DNA from 3 places in the Ralstonia sp. 25C genome. Region 1 is predicted to be linked to each of the others. Evidence: predicted binding sites of a transcription regulator. Region 1 holds the regulator's gene; each other region holds the start of a gene.
The links. Region 1 encodes LexA, which represses DNA repair genes until DNA is damaged. Its sites were predicted from a motif close to ACTGTATNNNNATACAGT; they were not measured.

Region 2: a site for LexA is predicted at 3,001-3,018, ahead of imuA (translesion DNA synthesis-associated protein ImuA). Genes of this name have one in related genera too.
Region 3: a site for LexA is predicted at 5,730-5,747, ahead of recA (recombinase RecA). Genes of this name have one in related genera too.

The regions. Positions count from the first base shown of each region.
Region 1 is NZ_CP196737.1:381,389-388,502, reverse strand. It holds tRNA gene ACS7SF_RS01750 (tRNA-His) at 53-128, shown strand; gene ACS7SF_RS01745 (DUF4440 domain-containing protein) at 177-569, opposite strand; gene ACS7SF_RS01740 (dipeptidase) at 699-2,429, shown strand; gene ACS7SF_RS01735 (cupin domain-containing protein) at 2,446-2,754, shown strand; gene ACS7SF_RS01730 (hypothetical protein) at 3,070-3,255, opposite strand; gene lexA (transcriptional repressor LexA) at 3,390-4,040, opposite strand; gene ACS7SF_RS01720 (ferredoxin--NADP reductase) at 4,296-5,072, shown strand; gene ACS7SF_RS01715 (asparaginase) at 5,220-6,212, shown strand; gene rpsF (30S ribosomal protein S6) at 6,306-6,674, shown strand; gene priB (primosomal replication protein N) at 6,716-7,042, shown strand; gene rpsR (30S ribosomal protein S18) at 7,055-7,114, shown strand, end outside.
Region 2 is NZ_CP196738.1:1,888,834-1,895,947, forward strand. It holds gene ACS7SF_RS27010 (DUF4337 domain-containing protein) at 1-351, shown strand, start outside; gene ACS7SF_RS27015 (hypothetical protein) at 456-1,160, shown strand; gene dbpA (ATP-dependent RNA helicase DbpA) at 1,236-2,630, opposite strand; gene ACS7SF_RS27025 (hypothetical protein) at 2,645-2,830, opposite strand; gene imuA (translesion DNA synthesis-associated protein ImuA) at 3,044-4,000, shown strand; gene ACS7SF_RS27035 (Y-family DNA polymerase) at 3,933-5,510, shown strand; gene ACS7SF_RS27040 (error-prone DNA polymerase) at 5,518-7,114, shown strand, end outside.
Region 3 is NZ_CP196737.1:2,801,747-2,808,860, reverse strand. It holds gene ACS7SF_RS13200 (TerC family protein) at 1-667, opposite strand, end outside; gene sucD (succinate--CoA ligase subunit alpha) at 816-1,697, opposite strand; gene sucC (ADP-forming succinate--CoA ligase subunit beta) at 1,782-2,948, opposite strand; gene ACS7SF_RS13185 (DUF2889 domain-containing protein) at 3,026-3,652, opposite strand; gene recX (recombination regulator RecX) at 3,941-4,420, opposite strand; gene recA (recombinase RecA) at 4,517-5,575, opposite strand; gene ACS7SF_RS13170 (response regulator) at 5,846-6,556, shown strand; gene ACS7SF_RS13165 (sensor histidine kinase N-terminal domain-containing protein) at 6,549-7,114, shown strand, end outside.

The DNA.
Region 1 (7,114 bases):
TATAATCTCGTTTTTCGTCGGGCAGCAATCAGTTCAGGCTGTTCGTACAACGGTGGCCGTAGCTCAGTTGGTAGAGTCCCAGATTGTGATTCTGGTTGTCGTGGGTTCGAATCCCATCGGTCACCCCAAAAGGTTTCAGTAAAAAAAAAGCCCGCTTTTTGCGGGCTTTTTTGCGTCTATACGTCCGCGACCACCGTCCCCTGGTGGAACGCCACCCTCCAACCATCAGCCGTCCGCCGCCACAACGACGCCCGACGCGTAGTGCGATTCGATTGCGCCAGCGTGTAAGTCAGCAGGTAATTATCTGGCGCGATTTCCTGGCAGCGAAAGTCACGCGTCTGCCAAAACTCTTCGCCGATGTGGCCGCGCCGCGCTTCCAGCACGCCGAGCACGTAGTTGCGGCTGTAACGCTGGCCAGAGGCGCCGACCTCCCAGAAGTCTTCCGTGATCATCCGCTCGAAATCTTCCCGGCGGGTCGCGCGTTCGGGGCGGTGGAAGAGCGGTTCGAGCCGCTTCAGTTCCTCGAGCACCCCAAGCAGGGCAGGGTCGGTATCCAGACGCGGTTCCATATGGCGGGCCTCCCGGGAAAGCTCCAAGCATAACGTGGGCTGGCGCAGCTGCGCGCTTTTTGCGCCGCACAATGCGCGCATCCGGCATCGCCCCTATGATGGCGCCTTCCCTTTTCTGGAACCGCATCGATGCAACGTTCTGTCCGTATTGGCTTGTCCACCCTGACGCTTGCGCTCTCGCTCGCTCTGAGCGGCGGCGCTTTTGCTGCCACGCTTCAGAAGCCGCAGTTGGATGCGTTGATTGCCGCCGAGCAAACCAAGGCGTCGGACAATCTGAACAGTTTTCTGTCGACTGCCGCCAAGGTCGATCCGCAGGTTGCGCGTAGCGTGGCCGCGTATCGCAAAAAAGCGCCGCTGATGGGGGATGACCTCGTCAACATTGGCCGCTTGCTCGGCGTGTACAACCGTCTGCACAACCAACAGGCGGTGATCGAATCCATCGAGAAAATGGTCGCGCTGCCGACGGTGCGCGATGACAAGATTCCGCAGTACGAGAACCCTGCCATCGTGGCGTTCGGCAAGCTGGTCGAGGGCATGGCGCACGACTTCGGCCTGAAATACCGCAACGTCGACAACCGCGTGTTCGAAGTCACGCTGCCCGGCACGGGTTCGGACGAATTCGGCATCCTGACGCACGCCGACGTCGTGCCTGCAAAGGCTGAAGAGTGGGTGCTCGGCGATGGCACCAAGCTCGATCCGTTCAAGGTCACGCGCGTCGGCAACCTGCTGTATGGCCGTGGCGCGATCGACGACAAGGGCTCGATTGCCGCCGCGATGTACGCCATGAAGACCGTCAAGGACAGCGGTGTGCCGCTCGCCCGCACGATCCGTTTGATGATCGAGACCACCGAAGAAACCGGCGGCGACGGCATGAAGTACTACCGCGAGCACACGCAATTGCCCGCGTACAACATCGTGCTCGACAGCAAATACCCTGCCGTCGTGGCGGAGAAGGGCTCGGGCGCATTGAAGGTGTTCTTCCCCGCGCAGACAGGAGATGCTGCCCGCACGGCCATCGTGTCGATGAGCGGCGCGGCGTCCGCTAACGCCGTTCCGCAAACGGCGACGGCCACGCTCAAGGGCGGCGACCTGGGTGTCGCGGCGGCGGCGCTCGAAGCCAAGCGCGATGCGTTCGTCAGCAGCCTGGCCGCGCAAGGCAAGTTCTCGATCGACATCACGCGCACTGCAGACAGCATTGTCGTGAAGGTCACCGGCACGTCGGCCCACGGCTCGCGTCCGGAAGAGGGCGTCAACCCGCTGCCGCGCCTGGCGCTGTTCCTGCGCGCAGCCGATCTCGGCCTGGCTGACAACGCCTACGCCCACGCCGTGCGCTACCTGACCGACCTCTACGGCACGGACTACCTCGGCACCACCATGGGTCTTGCCTACAAGGACGACTTCATGGGCCCGCTCACGATTTCGCCCACGGTGATCGGCGACAAAAACGGCCGCGTCGAGGTGACCGCGAATGTGCGCATGCCGCGCGGCAAGACGCCCGATGCGTTGCGCGGCGAGGTTGCCGACAAGATCAACGCGTGGGCCAACGCCAATCACGTCGCGCTGGAGATCAGCTACGACCAAGGCAACTGGATGGCGCGTGACCCGAAGGGCGCGTGGCTGTCGACGCTGCTCAACATCTACGGCGATACGACCGGCCTGGACGCGAAGCCGGTGCCGACCGCCGGCAGTACCACTGCCAAGCTGATGCCGAATGCCATCAACTTCGGCCCGGCCATGCCCGGCAAGAAGTACACCGCGCACAACGCCAACGAGTACAAGGAAGTGCCGGACCTCGACCTCGATATGCAGATGTTCACCGAGATGCTGGTGCGTATCGGCAACCTGCAGTCGATGCAGTAATCGCCACGCCTTTGCCATGAAGATCATCCGCGCCAAGTCATTCACCGCCGAGCGTGCCTGGGGCGCGCTCGATATCGCCAACATGGGCGGCATCACCACGCGCCTGCATTGGACTGATCAGCCCTACCGCTGGCACGTGAACGACGGCGAGGAGGTCTTCGTGGTGCTCGATGGCACGGTCGACATGCACTACCGCGAAGCCGAAGACGAGAAAGTCGCGACGCTACAGGCGGGCGACATCTTCTTTGCGGGGGTCGGCTGCGAGCATGTGGCCCATCCGCGCGGGGAGGCGCGGATTCTCGTCGAGAAGGCGGGGAGCGTTTAGCACCGGCCGGCTGTAGAAAAAAAGAGCCCGCGATGTGCGGGCTTCCAATTCAGCGATCTCATTGCCCCTGAGGGCATTGGCAATACTACTGTCACGCGCGGCAAACAACATCCGGGTAAACGTCCGTGTTGTTGGGAAGCATTCGCCAATGTGCCGTCGCATCGACACGAGACTGAAAAAACAGCCCGCTCAAATGGCGGGCCGAAAATCAGTTGAAGAAAGCCCTGTCCTCAGGGCTCGGCCAGTGTATGAAATCAGTTGCGGCGACAGCATTGGGGTATGCCCTGATCGCTGTCGTAGCGTGCTTCAAACAGTTCAAAAAACCTCAACACCTGCTGCGCGCGAGGCTGCGGGAATCGCATCCAGCATGCGGCAGATCGCCTCCATGCTGCCAACCATCGTGCGGCGCTGTTCCCCTTGATAGATGCGCACGCCCTGGGTTTGGCGGAAGGGCACCGGATGGACCGGGCGGCGGCGGGAAGACATCGATCCGAGTCGCATGGCAGACCTCGTAGGTTCGGATGAAAAGGCGGGCAGCAGATGTAGATGGCAAACAGCTGCCCTGGCGAGCCAGCGGCTCACCTCCTGGTGGGGCAAAATAGCGGAAGAGTTGGCGCGAGAGACGCGCCGCAGGCTTATGGAGCAGCAGGCCGAATCAGACCGACGGCCAAGCCCTCCAGGTGAAATTCATCGCGATCCAGATTCACGTGGATCGGCTCGAAGTCGGGGTTCTCGGCAATCAGTTCAACGTGACGCCCCTTGCGCTGGAATCGCTTGACCGTCACGTCGTCACCCAGGCGAGCGACAACGATTTTTCCGTTGGCCGCCTCCGTGGCGCGTTGCACTGCCAGCAGGTCACCATCCAGAATGCCCGCATCACGCATGCTCATGCCGCGGACCTTCAGCAGAAAATCGGGCTGCGCGGAAAAGAGGGATGGGTCCACCTGGTATTGGCGGTCGATGTGCTCAGCCGCCAGGATGGGGCTACCGGCAGCGACGCGCCCCACCAGCGGCAGCGTCAGTTGCATCAGCCCCATGGATGGCAGCGAAAACTGGTGCTGTGCTGCATCGCCCATCGTGCGCAACCGGATGCCGCGCGAGGCTCCCGGGGTCAGCTCGATCACGCCTTTGCGCGCCAGCGCTCGCAAATGCTCCTCAGCGGCATTGGGCGAGGAGAATCCGAACTCCGCGGCGATCTCTGCACGCGTGGGCGGGAAGCCGGTGCGTTGGATCGTCTGATGGATCAGGTCGAAAATCTGCTGCTGGCGGGGGGTGAGGGTGGCCATCGGCGTACTGTATATTTGAACAGGTGCTGTGATTTTATACAGTGACGCGGGAAGCGCAAGTGATTTTGTTGTGACTTGTTGCTGGATGCGCGAATCGGTGGTGCGCATGCGGCTGATCCACGTCAAAACCCATGCGGCTGGTTAGAAGCTTATGCGCAATCCATGCAGGCGCGACCGTGGCGAATCGCATAAAATCAAGGCCTTGACCGTATTCCGCACTGCCACATAGGCTCACAGGCCGGCCCGAACATCACCATGTCCGCTTTCAATCAAGAGACCGTTCTGAGCGTCCACCACTGGAACGACTCCCTCTTCAGCTTCAAGACGACGCGCGACCAAGCGCTGCGCTTTCACAACGGCCATTTCGTCATGATTGGCCTCGAAGTCGAAGGCAAGCCGCTCATGCGCGCCTACAGCATCGCCAGCCCGAACTATGAAGAACACCTGGAGTTCTTCAGCATCAAGGTGCAGAACGGCCCGCTGACGTCGCGCCTGCAGCATCTGAAGGTGGGCGACAAGCTGCTGGTGAGCAAGAAGCCGGTCGGCACGCTGGTGCTGGATGACCTGCTGCCCGGCAAGAACCTCTACCTGTTCGGCACGGGCACCGGCCTGGCGCCGTTCATGAGCATCATTCAAGACCCCGAAACCTACGAGCGTTTCGAAAGGGTCGTGCTGTTGCACGGCGTGCGTCAGGTGAGTGAGCTGGCCTATGCTGACTTCATCACTAGCGAGCTGCCGAACAACGAGTTCTTTGGCGACCAAGTCCGCGAAAAGCTGATCTACTACCCGACCGTCACGCGTGAGCCGTTCCGCAACATGGGTCGCCTGACCGATCTGGCCGATAACGGCAAGCTTTCCGCTGACATCGGCCTGCCGCCGCTCGATCCGGCCGTGGACCGCGCCATGATCTGTGGCAGTCCCGCGATGCTGGAAGACACCTGCAAGCTCCTCGACGCGCGTGGTTTCAAGATCTCGCCGCGCATGGGCGAGGCGGGCGATTACGTGATCGAACGCGCTTTCGTCGAGAAATAAGCGACGCCGCATCCCCTGCAAACGCCGGCCCATGTGTCACCTGGGTCGGCGTTTTGCTTTTGTGGCGGGGCGAGGGCAAATCCGCGTCGGCAAAGGCGTGACACGCGGATACAATGCGCGGCTTCCTCATCACGGATCCCTGCAACGATGTCCTTGCCTACCATCGCCATCCTCGCCACCGGCGGCACGATCGCCGGTTCCGCTGACGACGCTGGCTCCGCCGCACGCTACCGCGCCGGCGCCGTTCCCATCGATCAACTGCTCGCGGCGAGCAAGCTCGGTCTTGAGCGCATTGCCAATGTGCGCGCCGAGCAGGTCGCTCAGATCGACAGCAAGGATCTGACCTTCGATGTCTGGGAAAAGCTGGTCGCCCGCGTTCGCCACTGGATTGACGTGGAGGGCGTGGACGGGGTGGTCATCACGCACGGTACGGACACGCTCGAAGAAACCGCCATGCTGCTGCACCTGACGCAGCAAGGCGATACGCCCATCGTGGTCACTGCCGCGATGCGGCCGTCGACGTCGCTGTCGGCCGATGGCCCGCTGAACCTGCTGAACGCGGTGCGGCTGGCGGCGAGCCCGGCGTCGCGCGGGCGTGGGGTGCTTGTGGCGCTGAATCAGCGGGTCCACGCCGCGCGCGATGTGCAGAAAGCCCATACCTACGCGGTGGAGGCGTTTGTCTCGCCGGACGTTGGCCCGGTTGGCTTCGTGCTCGATACCCAGGTGCAGTTTCAACGGGCGGTCCAGCGTCCCGATTCGGCGGACGTGTTGCCGATGCCGCCCGTTGGGCAATGGCCGTGGGTGGAGGTGCTGGCCAGCTATGCGCAGCCGGATGCGCGGCTCGTCGATACGCTGGTCGCTGCCGGCGTGAAGGGATTGGTGGTCGCCGCGACCGGCGCCGGTTCCATTCACGTGAACCTTGAGGCGGCGCTCAATCGCGCCAGCGAACAAGGCGTTTTTGTGCTGCGTTCAACACGTACAGGCGCGGGCATCGTGCCGCCGCAACCTGATGCGCAGCGTTGGGCCTCGACCGGCACGCTCAACCCGTACAAGGGGCGCGTGCTGCTGATGCTGCTCATTGCTGCCGGGCGCGCCCAGGCAGAAACTGCTTCCCTGCAGCAAGTCATTGATCGGTATTGAAAGAATCGGTTGAGTCTGCGTATAATGGCAGGCTAACCAACCTTGCTGCACCGGAGTGTGACGCCCGGGCGGCTTAATCCACAAGGAGCGTCAATGCGTCATTACGAAATCGTGTTCATCGTCCATCCGGACCAGAGCGAGCAAGTGCCCGCGATGATCGAGCGCTACAAGAGCACGGTCACCACGCAAGGCGGCCAAGTGCACCGCGTCGAGGACTGGGGCCGTCGTCAACTGGCCTACATGATCCAGAAGCTGGCCAAGGCTCACTACGTGTGCCTGAACATCGAGTGCGGCAAGGAAACCCTGGCTGAGCTCGAGCACGCGTTCAAGTTCAACGACGCAGTGCTGCGTCACCTCATCGTTCAGACCAAGAAGGCTGAAACGGCTCCGTCGCCGATGATGAAGGAAGTTGCGCGCGAAGAGGCCAAGAAGGCCGCCGCTCAAACCGAACAGGCCGCCTGATGCCGCGCGGTGCGGCGCAAGTTTAACTACGCACCGCGAGCATGGACGAAGCCCAAAGGGATCACGCCATCAACCGTTTGCAGCTCGTCGCCACATTGGTCGAGCGCGAGGTGATGCGATATACCCCAGCCGGTGTGCCCATCGTCAATTGCCTGTTGACCTACAGCGGGCAGGCGATGGAAGCACAGACAGTGCGGCAGATCGAGTTTTCGATGGAAGCACTGGCAGCCGGCAAGATGGCCTCTGTTCTGGACCGCATCGCTCCGGGTACCGTCCTGGATTGCGTCGGGTTTCTAGCTCGCAAGCACCGCAGCAGCAAAGCACTGGTCTTTCACATCTCCGGATGTAACGTATTCGTAAAGGATTGAATCATGGCATTCATGAACAAGAAGCAGCGCGACGCGAAGAACAAGAAGCGCTTCCAGCAGCAAAACCCGCTG
Region 2 (7,114 bases), on a different replicon from region 1:
GCCTACTACCAGGCCAAGGGGCAGAAGCAGGCGATTGCTGAATTGACCGCGCAACTGCCCGGTACCGACCAGGCCGCCGCCAAACGCGACGCGCAACGCTACGCCGCCGAGAAAGAAGACATTCGCCGCCAGGCCGAAGACCAGGAGCGCCAGGCCAAAGAGGCCGATGAAGCCAGCGAACTTGCCGTGCACCATCACCACCGGTGGGCGCAGGCGGTGGTCGCCATTCAGGTGTCGATTGCGCTGGCGGCCATCACGCTGCTGTCGCGCCGCCGCTGGCTGCAGGGGCTGTCATATGGCGTGGGTGCCGTTGGTGGCGTGCTGGCCGTGCTGGCGATGCTGCATATCTGATTCACCGCATCGTTGACCGTGCTGGCGGTTGCGCAATAGCAGCCGCCACCGCCAGAATTGCGCCCACACAATCTGGAGTGAAGACGATGACACTCGGCATGCGGATGCGGCGCGCATTGATGATCCTGGGCCTTTCGGCGAGCACGCTGGCCATGGCGGCTGGCTCAACGCCGACGGTCGAGCCCGGCGAGTACGTCTATGTGGAAGGCGGCAGCGCGCACGGCATCCTCAGCATCAAGGGCAACCGTTTCAACATCGAAACCATGGGTGGGAATTGCCATTCGTGTTCGGTGGATGGCACGCTCAAAGGCCGCACCGGCGTAGCCGACGCCTGCCGCATTGCCATCTCAAGCGTATCGAACGATGGCACGCTCAAAGTGGACACCTCCGCCACACAAGATGCCTGCCGCGACTTCTGCGGCATGCGTGCCATGTTCGACGGCGAATACCGCCGCGCGCCAGCCGCCTGTACCGATCGCCAGCGCACGGCGCGCATCGGTCAGGCGCACAAGCAATACGCCGCCAAGAACTACGACGCCGCCCGCACAACGCTGCGTGCGTTGCTCTCCGAATGCGACACCTTCATGGACTGGATCGAACGCGACAAGGCCCGCAGCGACCTCGCCGTCACGGAATACCACCGCGGCGACAACGCGCAATGCCTGGCGGCGCTATCCGATACCGTGGCCGTGCGCTCGCAGGGCGACAGTTCCAGCTTCCTGCCCCCGTGCGATGCCGAAAACTACGCCTCGACCAGCAAGGCGATTCTGTACAACCAGGCGTTGTGCAAGGCGCCGGCCAAGCGCTGACGGGCAATCCATAGAAAAAAGGCCGCTCCGACTGAGGTTGGAGCGGCCTTTTTTGCCTTGCGGGCGCGGTGGTTGTCAGTCCATCAACCGGACCCTGACCTTCTTGCCCTTGACTGTGCCCCCGTTGAGCTTGCGCAGCGCATCGCGTGCAATGCTGTGCTCCACCGCGACATAGGTCGAAAACTCCGTCACGTTGATCTTGCCGATCTGGTCGCCGCGAAAGCCCGCGTCGCCGGTCAGCGCGCCGAGCACATCGCCGGGGCGGATCTTCTCCTTGCGGCCGCCGAGAATCTGCAGCGTTTCCATGGGCGGCAGCAGCGGGGCGTCGTTGCCAGCATCCAGCTCGTCGAGCTTGTGCCATTCGACCTCGCGCCCGAGCGCCTCTTCGATATTGCCGACGCGCCCCATCTCGTCCATGCTCGCCAGGCTCAGCGCCCAGCCGTTCTCGTCGGCGCGGCCCGTGCGGCCAATCCGATGCACGTGCACTTCGGGGTCGGGCGTCACGTCAACGTTGATCACCGCTTCGAGTTGCGCGATGTCGAGCCCACGGGCGGCAACGTCGGTTGCCACGAGCACCGAGCAGCTCCGGTTCGCAAACTGGATCAGCACCTGATCGCGCTCGCGCTGCTCAAGTTCGCCATGCAGTGCAAGCGCGTGAATGCCCTGCGCGCGCAGCACGTCGAGCAGGTCGCGGCATTGCTGCTTCGTGTTGCAGAACGCCAGCGTGCTGACCGGCCGGTAGTGCTTGAGCAGCCGCCCGACCGCATGCAGCCGCTGGTTGTCCGGCACCTCGTAGAAGCGCTGACGAATCTTGCTGTCATCGTGGCGTTCTTCGAGCTTCACTTCTTTGGGGTTGCGCAGGATGCGCTGGCTCAGCTTCGCGATCCCGTCCGGGTAGGTCGCCGAGAACAGCAGCGTCTGCCGGTCGGTCGGGCACTGGCGCACAACCGTCGCGATATCGTCGAAGAAGCCCATGTCGAGCATCCGGTCCGCTTCGTCGAGCACGAGCGTCTTCAGCGCACCGAGCGTGAGGTTGCCGCGTTCGAGATGGTCCATGATGCGCCCCGGCGTGCCGACGACGATATGCGCGCCGTGCTCGAGGCTCTCCGCCTGCGGACGCATCGGCGTGCCGCCGCAGAGCGTCAGCACCTTCACGTTTTCTTCGGCGCGTGCGAGGCGGCGGACTTCCTGCGCAACCTGATCGGCGAGTTCGCGCGTCGGGCAGAGCACCATCGCTTGCACGTCGAAACGGCGGGCGTCGAGCCGCGTGAGCAGCGGGAGCGAGAACGCCGCGGTCTTGCCGCTGCCGGTCTTCGCCTGCGCGATCAGGTCGTGGCCTGCAAGCGCAATCGGCAGGCTCGCGGCCTGGATCGGCGTCATGTCGGTGTAGCCCAGCTGCGCGAGATTCGCGAGCACAGCAGGCGCGAGCGCAAGGGTGCTGAAGGGCGTGGCGGTCGGTTCGATGGTCATGTTATTGCGTTGGATCACTTGAGCGGCTTGCCTTCGATTTGCTTGTAGATGACCCGGCTGTCTTTGGTTTCGACGCGTTTGACATAGTTGCGCGCGCCGCATAGCGCGCAGCGGAACAGTGGCCCCTGGCCCTCATCCTTGATGACGACGTCGGACGGCTCCCACTGCGCGCGGCAGCTTTGGTTGATGCAAGTGAACACGGTTTTCTCTAAATGGATTCGGTGGCACCTCGGTGACGAGGTGGCTGGATCGGGAACGCCCGGCAATGTTAAACAGGGTAACGCTGGTCCGGTTTCACTGGTGGGTCTGTCAGAAAGAAGAAGCACGAGGATGCTTTAGAAACAGGGCAACGTAGGGCGGAAGTTGTGATACTGTATATCCATACAGTATTCGCGGCTTGCCTTGCGCTTTCCATGTTTGCGTCGTCCCCGTCTCTTTTTCCCGCTGAAAGTGAAGCGGATTGCCTCGTCGCCCCTGGGACGGCGGTGCACGGGCCGCGCCTGCCTACGCAAAGAGCCCGGATAGTACCAGCGCCCGAAACGCTGCACCCGGCGCTGTGGCGTGCCGGCAGCCTGGCGCGAGGTGGTGGGCGTGTTCTGACGACGGGTTATGACGCGTTGAATGCCGAACTGCCTGGCGGCGGCTGGCCCCTTGGCGGACTGACGGAGTTGCTGTGCCTGCAACCCGGCATTGGCGAATGCCGGCTGCTGCGTCCGGCTTTATCCACCCTGTGCGAGAGTGCGGGGCGCATTGCCTTGGTCGGCCCGCCTTATCTGCCGAATGCCGTGCGACTCGTCGGTTGGGATTTCTCTCCTGAACAGATCGTCTGGGTGCGCGCTGACAAACCGGCTGACCTGCTATGGGCCGCCGAGCAGATCGTGCGCAGCCAAGCCTTTGGCGGCGTACTGATCTGGCTGAACCAGGTGCGCCCCGGGGCGCTGCGTCGGCTGCAGGTGCTGGCGCAAGCCGGCGAGAGCGCGATCTGGGTGTTCCGGCCAGAGCAGGCGCTGCGCGAGTCGTCGCCGGCGGTGCTGCGGCTGGGGCTGGAGCCGGCGGGTGGGGATGCGCTGTCCATCCGCTTCCATAAGCGGCGCGGGCCGTTGCGCGAAACACCGTTGCTGCTGCCGCTGGCCGATCCGCTGCAGGCTGGCCGCGCCTCCGTACGCCCGTTGCCCGAGCCGTCTACTGAAACCTTCACCATGGACCCGGCCACTGCGGCGTTGCTGGCCGCGCTTTCGTCTCCTTCGTCTTTTGCTGCGCTCGATGCCGTATCGGGCGCTGCTGATCAGGACGCCTCCGATCATGCCGTTCTGGATCGCGGTGCATCTGCCCCGTCTGCCCCTCGACGCACTTCGTCCCCTGTGGTCTGACCCCGCTGCGTTGCCTCTGCCGGTGGTGGTGCTAGAGCAGGAGCGCGTGGTGGCAGCCAACCGCTTGGCGATGCGCGAAGGCGTGCACGCTGGCTTGCGGCGGGCGGGCGCGCAGGCACTGGTGCCGCATGCCGTTCAGTTGGAGCGCGATCTAGCCGCCGAGGCGCGGCTGATGCAGTCGCTGGCGCTGGCGCTGCTGGCCTTCACGCCACATGTCACCTTGGATGTGGTGAGCGAGGCGACCGTGCTGTTGGAGGTCGAAGCCAGCCTGCGCCTGTTTGGCGGACATCGCGCGCTGTGCCGGGCGGTGAAGTATTGCGCGATTCGGCTGGGTGCCATGCCGCAGCTTGGCACCGGGCCGACGGCACGTGGCGCGGCATGGTTGGCCAGTACGCGACCGGCACCAGGGCGCGGGCGTCGGCGTGCGGTACGCCAGGGTTGCGTGCGGCGCGCTGTGCGGCAGGAGCGCTTGTCTTCGTTGCTGGACCAGTTGTCAGTCGATGCGGTAGCCCGCCTTACGCGGCCCGAGTGGCTCGAAGGCCTGGGTTGCCGCACCTTGGCCGACTTGCGCGATTTGCCACGCGCGGGGCTGCGCCGTCGCTGCGGGGCGCTGTTGGTGGATACGCTGGACGCGGCGTATGGCAGCGGACACGAGAGTTTCACGTGGTTTGCCGCGCCACTGCGCTTTGATGTGCCGCTGGAGCTGCCCGGCCGCATCGACAGCGCGGAAGGGGTGCTGGCGGCATCGGAGCAACTGCTGCTGCAGCTGGTCGGCTGGTTGTCGGCGCATCAACTGGGTGCCAAGACGTATCGGCTCACGCTGGAACACGAACGCCGGCGCGGTCGGAGCAGTGAAGATGCCGCGTCCGCCACGCCGGTGGAGATCGCGCTGGCCCAGCCGGTCCGCACGTTGGCGCATCTATCCCGTGTGCTGCACGAACGCGTGCATCGGCTCACGTTGATTGCGCCAGTGGTTGAACTGCGTTTGACGGTGACTGACGCCACGCCGGTTGCTCCGCCCACGGCGTCGTTGTTCCCCGAGCCAGGCGGACGCGCCGAAGATGCGGCCCGCCTGATCGACACGCTCATCGCCCGGCTGGGTGCCGGCAACGTGCGGCACCCGCAACCGTGTGCTGACCACCGCCCCGAGCGCGCCAACCACTGGGTCGACGTGAACGCCGCCACGACGGCCCAGAGCCGTGCCGCCGCGCGCCAGGCGCTTGCGCAATGGCACGCGCAACAGCCCGAGCGCCCGCTGTGGCTGCTGGAGAAGCCGATCCCGCTGCTGACGCGTCAGCACTATCCGTATTACCGCGGGCCGTTGCGGCTGGTGTCGATGCCCGAGCGTATTGAATCGGGCTGGTGGGATGACGAGCTCATCAAGCGCGACTACTTCATCGCAGAAGGGGAGGGCGGCGTGCGTTACTGGCTCTACCGCGAACGCGTTTCCGCCGCTGCCCAGACCAGCGACGAAGACGGCCGCTGGTATCTGCACGGCCTGTTTGGCTAGGCACATCATGGCTGCGACCACGCCAACGTCCATCCTCCTGCCCGAGTATGCGGAGCTGCATTGCATCAGCAACTTCACGTTCCTGACCGGCGCGTCGCATCCGCACGAGTTGGTGGAGCGTGCCAAGCTGTACGGCTACCAAGCGCTGGCGCTCACGGACGAATGCTCTGTGGCCGGCACCGCGCGCGCACTCGTGGCAGCCAGGGATGAGGAGCTGAAGCTCATCATCGGCAGCCGCTTTACCGTGCGGGACGCGCAAGGCGAACCCTGGCTGCGGCTGGTGCTGCTGGCGCAAGATATCGATGGCTACGGCAACTTGAGCGAGGTCATCACACACGCACGGCTGGCGGCGCCCAAGGGCGAGTACCACCTGCTGGCTGACGATCTGGCCGCACCGCAAGGCGAGCTCGCCCACCTGTGCGGCGTCCCTCGCTGTCTGGCGATCCTGCTACCCGACTACGACCCCGATCCGCAGCATCTGCTGGCCCAGACGCTGTGGTGCCAGCGCGTGTTTGGCGATCGGCTATCGATTGCGTTGGAGATGCCGCTGCGCCATGCGGACGACCGCCATCGCGGCACGGTGGCGGCCGTGTCGGAGCAGACCGATGTACCCATGGTTGCCACCGGTGGCGTGCAGATGCACACGCGCCAGCGCAAGCCCCTGCACGACGTGCTGACGGCCATCCGCCTGTCCAAGCCGCTTGCGGAGTGCGGGCTGGAACTCGCTCCCAGCGCCGAGCAAGCCATGCGCACGCGCATGCAACTCGCGTTCTTCTATCGGGGCAAGCGCGGTGAGCAGGCGTTGCAGCGCTCTGTGGAGCTGGCGCGCCTGTGCACGTTCGAGCTCGACGAGATCGAATACGAATACCCGAGCGAAGTCGTGCCCGAGGGTATGACGCCAGCCCAATACCTGCGGGCCGAAGTGGAGGCGGGTGCTGCTCTGCGCTATCCGAAGGGCATCCCCAGCAAGGTGCGCGAACAGATTGAAGAAGAGCTTGGGCTGATTTCGGAATTGCGTTACGAGCCGTTCTTCCTCACCGTCTATGACGTGGTGAAATTTGCCCGCAGTCAAGAGATTCTCTGCCAGGGGCGTGGTTCGGCGGCCAACTCGGCGGTGTGCTACTGCTTGGGTATTACCGAGGTCAACCCGGAAAGCGGCAACACGCTGTTTGCGCGCTTTCTTTCACGTGCGCGCAACGAGCCGCCCGACATCGACGTCGATTTCGAGCACCAGCGCCGCGAAGTCGTCATCCAGTACATCTACGAAAAATACGGCGTGACGCGCACCGCGCTGGCAGCTGCGCTCATCACCTACCGCACACGCAGCGCATTGCGCGACGTTGGCCGCGCGCTGGGCATCGATCTGGGCATCATCGAGCAGGTGACCAAGGGACAAGCGTGGTGGGACAGCCGCAAGGAGTTCGCTCAGCGCGCCGGGCAGCAGGGGCTGGATCCGGAGTCGCCACTGGTGTTGCGCTGGGCCCAACTGGTAGACCAGCTGCGTGGCTTCCCGCGCCATCTGTCGCAGCACGTGGGTGGGTTCGTGATTGCGCAGGGCAAGCTTTCCCGCCTGGTGCCGATCGAAAACGCGGCCATGGAAAACC
Region 3 (7,114 bases), 1.6 Mb from region 1:
ACCATCGGCCCAGCGCCACTACAAGCAACGCACCCAGCAGCCCAACCACCACATCCGCATACGGCACCGCCTGCTCAAACCAAGCCGCATCCACCGGATCCGTCACCAACATATCCCCCGCCAAATAACCCAGCAACGCCGCCCCCAACGTCACGATCATCGGAAACCGCGCCATCACCCCCACCAGCAGCGTGCTGCCAAAGACGATGAACGGCACCGACAGCCCAAGCCCCAGCACCAGCAGCAAGAACGCCGTCCCCGGCGGCCCCTTCTCTGCCGCAGCGGCCACGGCGACGACGTTATCGAGCGACATCACCAAATCAGCAATCAAGATGGTCTGAATCGCGGGCCACAGGCCGTCGCGTTGATGGTGATTCGCTTCTTCTTCTTCTGCTTCGGCCAGCAGCTTCACGCCGATGTAAACCAGCAGCACCGCGCCGATCGTCTTCAGATACGGCAACGCCAGCAGCTTGACAGCCAGGATGGTCAGCACGATGCGCAATACGATGGCGCCCGCGCTGCCCCAGAAAATGGCCTGCTTCTGCTGGCGCTTGGGCAAATTCCGCGCAGCCAGCGCGATGACGACCGCGTTGTCGCCTGACAGCACAACGTTGGTCAGGATGATGGAGCCGAGTGCGAACCAGAATGCGCTTGAGGTGAGCGCCATAGTGTTCCTGAAGCCGTTCTTATGGGAAGGATGATCTGCTTATACACATGTCGTGCCGAGGTCGCACGTTGCATCATCGACAAGCCTCGCGCACAAACAAAAACGGGAGCCGAAGCCCCCGTTCTCGCACAACCTCGAACCTTGCCGATTACAGCATCGCCTTGAGCAGACGCGCCATTTCCGACGGGTTCTTGGTGGTCTTGATGCCGCACTCTTCCATGATGTCGAGCTTGGCTTGCGCGGTGTCGGCACCGCCCGAGATCAGCGCGCCGGCGTGGCCCATGCGCTTGCCCGGAGGCGCGGTCACGCCAGCGATGAAGCCCACCACCGGCTTCTTCATGTTGTCCTTGATCCAGTAGGCCGCGTTGGCTTCGTCCGGACCACCGATCTCACCGATCATGACCACGGCGTCCGTTTCCGGATCGTCGTTGAACATCTTCATCACGTCGATGTGCTTCAGACCGTTGATCGGGTCGCCGCCGATGCCGACTGCCGACGATTGGCCCAGGCCCAGCGCGGTCAGCTGGCCCACGGCTTCGTACGTCAGCGTGCCCGAGCGCGACACCACGCCGATGCGGCCCTTGCGGTGGATGTGACCCGGCATGATGCCGATCTTGATTTCGTCCGGCGTGATCAGACCCGGGCAGTTCGGGCCCAGCAGCAGCGTCTTGCTGCCGGCCTTACGCATCTTGTCCTTGACCATCATCATGTCGCGCACGGGGATGCCTTCGGTGATGCAAACCACCAGGTCCAGTTCGGCCTCAACGGCTTCCCAGATTGCGTCAGCGGCGCCTGCGGGCGGCACGTAGATCACCGACACGGTTGCGCCGGTTTGTGCCTTGGCGTCCTTGACGGTTGCGTAGATTGGGATGCACTCGAAGTCTTCGCCGGCCTTCTTCGGGTTCACGCCAGCCACGAAGGCGGCCTTGCCGTTGGCGTAGTCGCGGCAGCCGCGGGTGTGGAACTGGCCGGTCTTACCGGTGATCCCCTGGGTGATGACCTTGGTGTCTTTGTTGATCAGAATCGACATGCTGTAATCCTTGTTGGCCTTTTGGCAGCGAGTCGCCTCAGTGAGCGCAACTCGCGTTCGCGTATGGTTGGTTCAGCGGGCGGCTTACTTGCCGGCGGCTGCGGCCACGACCTTCTCGGCGGCCTCTGCCATCGTGTCTGCGGCGATGATGGGCAGACCCGAGTCGGCCAGCATCTTCTTGCCGAGGTCTTCGTTCGTGCCCTTCATGCGCACGACCAGCGGCACCGACAGCGACACAGCCTTCGCCGCGGCGATCACGCCTTCAGCGATCACGTCGCAACGCATGATGCCGCCGAAGATGTTGACCAGGATGGCCTTCACGTCCGGGTTCTTCAGCATCAGCTTGAAGGCTTCGGTCACCTTCTCGGTGGTGGCACCGCCGCCCACGTCGAGGAAGTTGGCCGGCTCGCCGCCGAACAGCTTGATGGTGTCCATCGTGGCCATGGCCAGACCGGCGCCGTTCACCAAGCAGCCGATGTTGCCGTCCAGCGAGATGTAGGCCAGGTCGAACTTCGAGGCTTCGATTTCGGCCGGATCTTCTTCATCCAGATCGCGGTAAGCCACGATTTCCGGGTGACGGAACAGCGCGTTCGAGTCGAAGTTGAACTTGGCGTCTAGCGCGATGACCTTGCCGTCGCCGGTCAGGATCAGCGGGTTGATTTCCGCTTGCGAAGCGTCGGTTTCCCAGAATGCCTTGTACAGGCCTTGCAGGGCTTGGCGGGCTTGCGCGATCGAAGCATCCGGCACGCCGATCTTGCGAGCGATGTCGTCAGCGTCAGCGTCGGTCAGGCCGGTCAACGGTTCGATGATCAGCGTGTGGATCTTTTCCGGGTGCGACTCGGCAACTTCTTCGATGTCCATGCCGCCTTCGCTCGAGGCCATCAGTGCGACCTTCTGCGACACACGGTCCACCACCAGCGACACGTACAGTTCCTTCTTGATGTCCGCGCCTTCTTCGATCAGCAGGCGCTTGACCAGCTTGCCTTCCGGACCGGTCTGGTGCGTCACCAGCGTCATGCCCAGGATGCTGCTGGCGTATTCCTTGACCTGGTCCATGCTCTTGGCAACCTTTACGCCGCCGCCCTTGCCACGGCCACCCGCATGAATCTGTGCCTTCACGACCCACACCGGGCCGCCCAGGGTTTCAGCAGCCTTGATGGCCTCGTCGACCGAGAAGGCCGGAATGCCGCGCGGAACCGGCACATTGTATTTGCGCAGGATTTCCTTGCCTTGGTACTCATGGATATTCATGCGTGTTTCCTTTGCTAGGCAGAGTGAGTGTGATGAATGTTGAGGTCGAAAAAATGCGTGCGAGCGGCTCAGTCCCGTCAGGACGACGGTTCCGGCGACGGCTCGGTAGCTGGCGGTAGGATCTTGGCTTCGGGCTGGTAAGCGAACCAGCGCGGATAGTGCTTGCGGACCACCTCGCCCTCTAGATGCAGGGCATGGCAGCCGTGGAGTTGGTAAGGCGGCGTCTCGCCAGGCTCGATCGGCCGGTGGTCGTTGGAGTTGTCGCGCACCGGAAAAACGTCACCCGCGAAGGCCTGAATGGCGGCGGTCGGCAGCACGCCGCAGAGTTCGGTCAGGTGCGTACACCCCGCCACGCCGCCGAGTCTCTCACGCGAGGCCTTTCGGAAACCCTTCATCAGGTTCAGGCCGATGAGCTTGCGGTAGGCCGGGCCGATCGTGTCGCAATGCGTGGGGTACGGCACCCAATCGGAACACGCTTCGGCATCGACCACGTTCATGTGGGTATCGATGGTCACGCGCAGCCACAGGTCGTGCAACGGCTGGCCTTCCGGGCGGACGTTGCCACCAGCGAGCGCGATGTCACGCGGCTTAGCATCGGTCAGGTGCGCTTCGATGTCCCACAGGCCGTCTTCCCGCAAATAGGCCTCCACCGTGATGGCACGGCGGTGACGCATGGCGCGCGGGACGGGGGCAGACAAAGGCATGAACCAGACAGACCGATAGGACCGATGGAGGGAGGCGCGCAAATGTGCTGCGCAACACCTGTAGAACGTGCATGGCTGCGCAGTCGCCGCCACTCACGAGCACAACCGCCCTGCCACGGTAGTAGAGGGCGATATCGAAGCCTTGGATTTTAACACGTCGTCACGACTGAACCGGGTCAGTTGCTGCAACGCGGTAGCAGCGCGGTGACAACAACCGCAGAGGGCGCAACGCGCGGGATCGGCACGCAGAAGGATTGTCCACGCAGATTGTCGCGAGATCGGCGACGTTCACGCAGGATCGTCACCGTCGCCGAGCAGTTCATCCGCCCCCGAGATGATGCGTGACACCACGGAACGCGAGAAACCACGCGCCATCATGTAGCGGACCTGCTTGGCACGCTCGGCCAGGTCGGCAGGTGGCCGGCCGAAGCGCTTGTCCCACAACGCCTTGGCCCGGGCGGCCTCGGTACTTTGCAACTGGACCTTGACCTCGCCGAGTGTCTCTTCGCTGAGGTGATGCGTTTTCAGTTCCTGCATCAGCCGCGCAGTGCCGTAGCGGCCGGCACGACGGTGCACCACGCTTTCGGCGAAGCGGGTGTTGGACAGCCAGTTTTCACGCTCCAGCCCGTCGAGCAGCGCATCGACCTCTTCCGGCGATTCCGCATGCGGAGCGAGCTTGCGGCGCAGCTCCGCCCGGCTGTGCTCGCGCCGGGACAAATAGCCCAGCGCGCGCGCCTTGAGCGACAACGGTTGACGGGGCAACGGCATACGCTTTCACGCCCAAAGAAAAAACGCCCGCCGTTGGGGGACGGCAGGCGTATGAAGCTCGATAGAGCCGCCGATCTGCGCCGACGGCCAACCCAATTACTCTTCGCCGACTTCCTCGGTCACCACAACAGCGTCCATCGGCGTCACGCCCAGGACTTCGCGGACCTTGTTCTCGATCTCGCGCGCCAAATCGGGGTTCTCGCGCAGGTATTCGCGGCAGTTGTCGCGGCCTTGGCCGACGCGCTCGCCGCCGTAGCTGTACCAGGCGCCGGACTTCTCGACCACCTTGGCTTCCACGCCCAGGTCGATGATTTCACCCTCGCGCGACACGCCCTGGCCGTAGAGGATGTCGAAGATGGCTTCGCGGAACGGCGGCGCCACCTTGTTCTTGACGACCTTGACCTTGGTTTCGTTGCCGACCACGTCGTCGCCCTTCTTGATCGAGCCAATGCGGCGGATATCCAGGCGCACCGAAGCGTAGAACTTGAGCGCGTTACCACCCGTCGTGGTTTCCGGCGAACCGAACATCACGCCGATCTTCATGCGGATCTGGTTGATGAAGATGACCATGCAGTTGGTCTTCTTGATGGTGCCGGTCAGCTTGCGCAGCGCCTGGCTCATCAGGCGGGCTTGCAAGCCGGGCAGCGCGTCGCCCATCTCGCCTTCGATTTCCGCCTTCGGCACCAGTGCGGCCACCGAGTCGATGACGATCAGGTCGACCGAGCCCGAGCGCACCAGCGCGTCGGCAATTTCCAGGGCCTGTTCACCCGTGTCCGGCTGGGAGATCAGCAGGTCCGGCACGCTCACGCCGATCTTGTCAGCATAAGTGACGTCAAGCGCATGTTCTGCATCGATGAACGCGCAGGTGCCGCCCAGCTTCTGCATCTCGGCCACGACCTGCAGCGTCAGCGTGGTTTTGCCCGACGATTCCGGGCCGTAGATTTCAATTACGCGGCCGCGCGGCAGGCCGCCGACGCCCAGGGCCACGTCCAGCCCCAGCGAGCCGGTGGAAACAACCTGGACCGGCTCCACCTCGGCGTCGCCCATCTTCATGATGGAGCCCTTGCCGAACTGTTTTTCGATCTGCGCGAGCGCAGCAGCCAGCGCCTTCTGCTTTTCCGCGCTCATCGTGGCTGCCTTCTTGCCGTCTTCCATGGTCGTCCTTCGTGCAAATTGGTGTATAAATGGGCCGCAGGGGCTTGCGATTCCAGCGGTTGCCTGCAACAACGGGCCGCGAGGTGATCGCTCTGAAACGGCCCAATTCCATGACTTTAGCGCCGCCAAGACTACAGCACCGCGAATTCGGAGTACTGTATAAAAAACCAGTGGTTTTGACAAGTCTCCAACACGAATGTCGCGCAAAAACCATGTAGCGGGCGGGATGGGCGAGTTAGACACGCGCCCGAGCATCGCGGGGAGACACGCATGCGCATCCTGATTGCCGAAGACGACGCCACCCTGGCGGACGGGCTCACACGCTCGCTGCGGCAGGCCGGCTATGCCGTCGACCAAGCCTCCGACGGGGCCACCGCCGATGCTGCGCTCTCTGCGCAGACGGCCCAGACCTATGACCTGCTGATCCTCGACGTGGGCCTGCCGCGCATGTCGGGGCTGGAGGTGCTCAAGCGCCTGCGCTCGCGCGGGGCGATGCTGCCGGTGCTGATCCTGACCGCCGCCGACAGTGTGGAAGAACGCGTCAAGGGCCTGGACCTGGGCGCCGATGACTACATGGCCAAGCCATTCGCGCTCTCTGAGCTGGAGGCGCGCGTGCGGGCACTGGTGCGGCGCGGCGCAGGCGGCGGGGCCACGCTGATCCGCCATGGGCCGCTGGCGTTCGATCAGGTCGGGCGCATTGCTTATATCCACGATCAGTTGGTCGAATTGTCGGCACGCGAGATCGGGCTGCTGGAGATCCTGCTCGCCCGCGTCGGCCGACTGGTATCGAAAGAACAATTGGTCGACCACCTGTGCGGCTGGGGCGAGGAAGTCAGCAACAACGCCATCGAGGTCTACATTCACCGGCTGCGCAAGAAGATCGAGGTAGACGGCATCCGCATCGCCACCGTGCGCGGGCTCGGGTATTGCCTGGAACGCGCGGCCGCCCCGACCCCTGCCGCAACCGCCGCCCATGGGTGATCGGCTGGCCTGGCCGTGGCGCCGTCCTCGCGCACCGCAGCCTGACCCTGCCAGCGCGGCGCCCCAGACGGACGACCGCGACCTCGCCGATACCTTGCCCCACCTCGAAGACGACGCCACCCGGCCCGTCGCGCGCTCGCTCTTCGGCGAGATTCTCGACTGGATGCTCGCGCCGCTGCTGTTGCTCTGGCCGATGAGCATTGCGGTGACGTATCTGGTGGCCAAGTCGATTGCGAATGCGCCGTACGACCGCGCGCTGGAATCGAGCGCCATCGTGCTCAGCCAGCAATTGCGCGAAGTGAATGGACGCGTGACGCTGCAATTGCCGATCTCCGCGCGGGAAATTCTGCGTGCCGACGAGACCGACAACATCTATTACCAGGTGCTGGGCGAGAGTGGCGAGTTCGTCTCGGGCGATCGCGACCTGCCGCTACCCCCTGAAGAAGACGCCAGCGCCGGCAGCCTCGTGCAATTGCGCGACGACCATATCCACGGCGCTGAGATCCGCGTGGCGTATACGTTTGTGCAGCGCCCCGGCATGACCGGCGGCAAACCTGC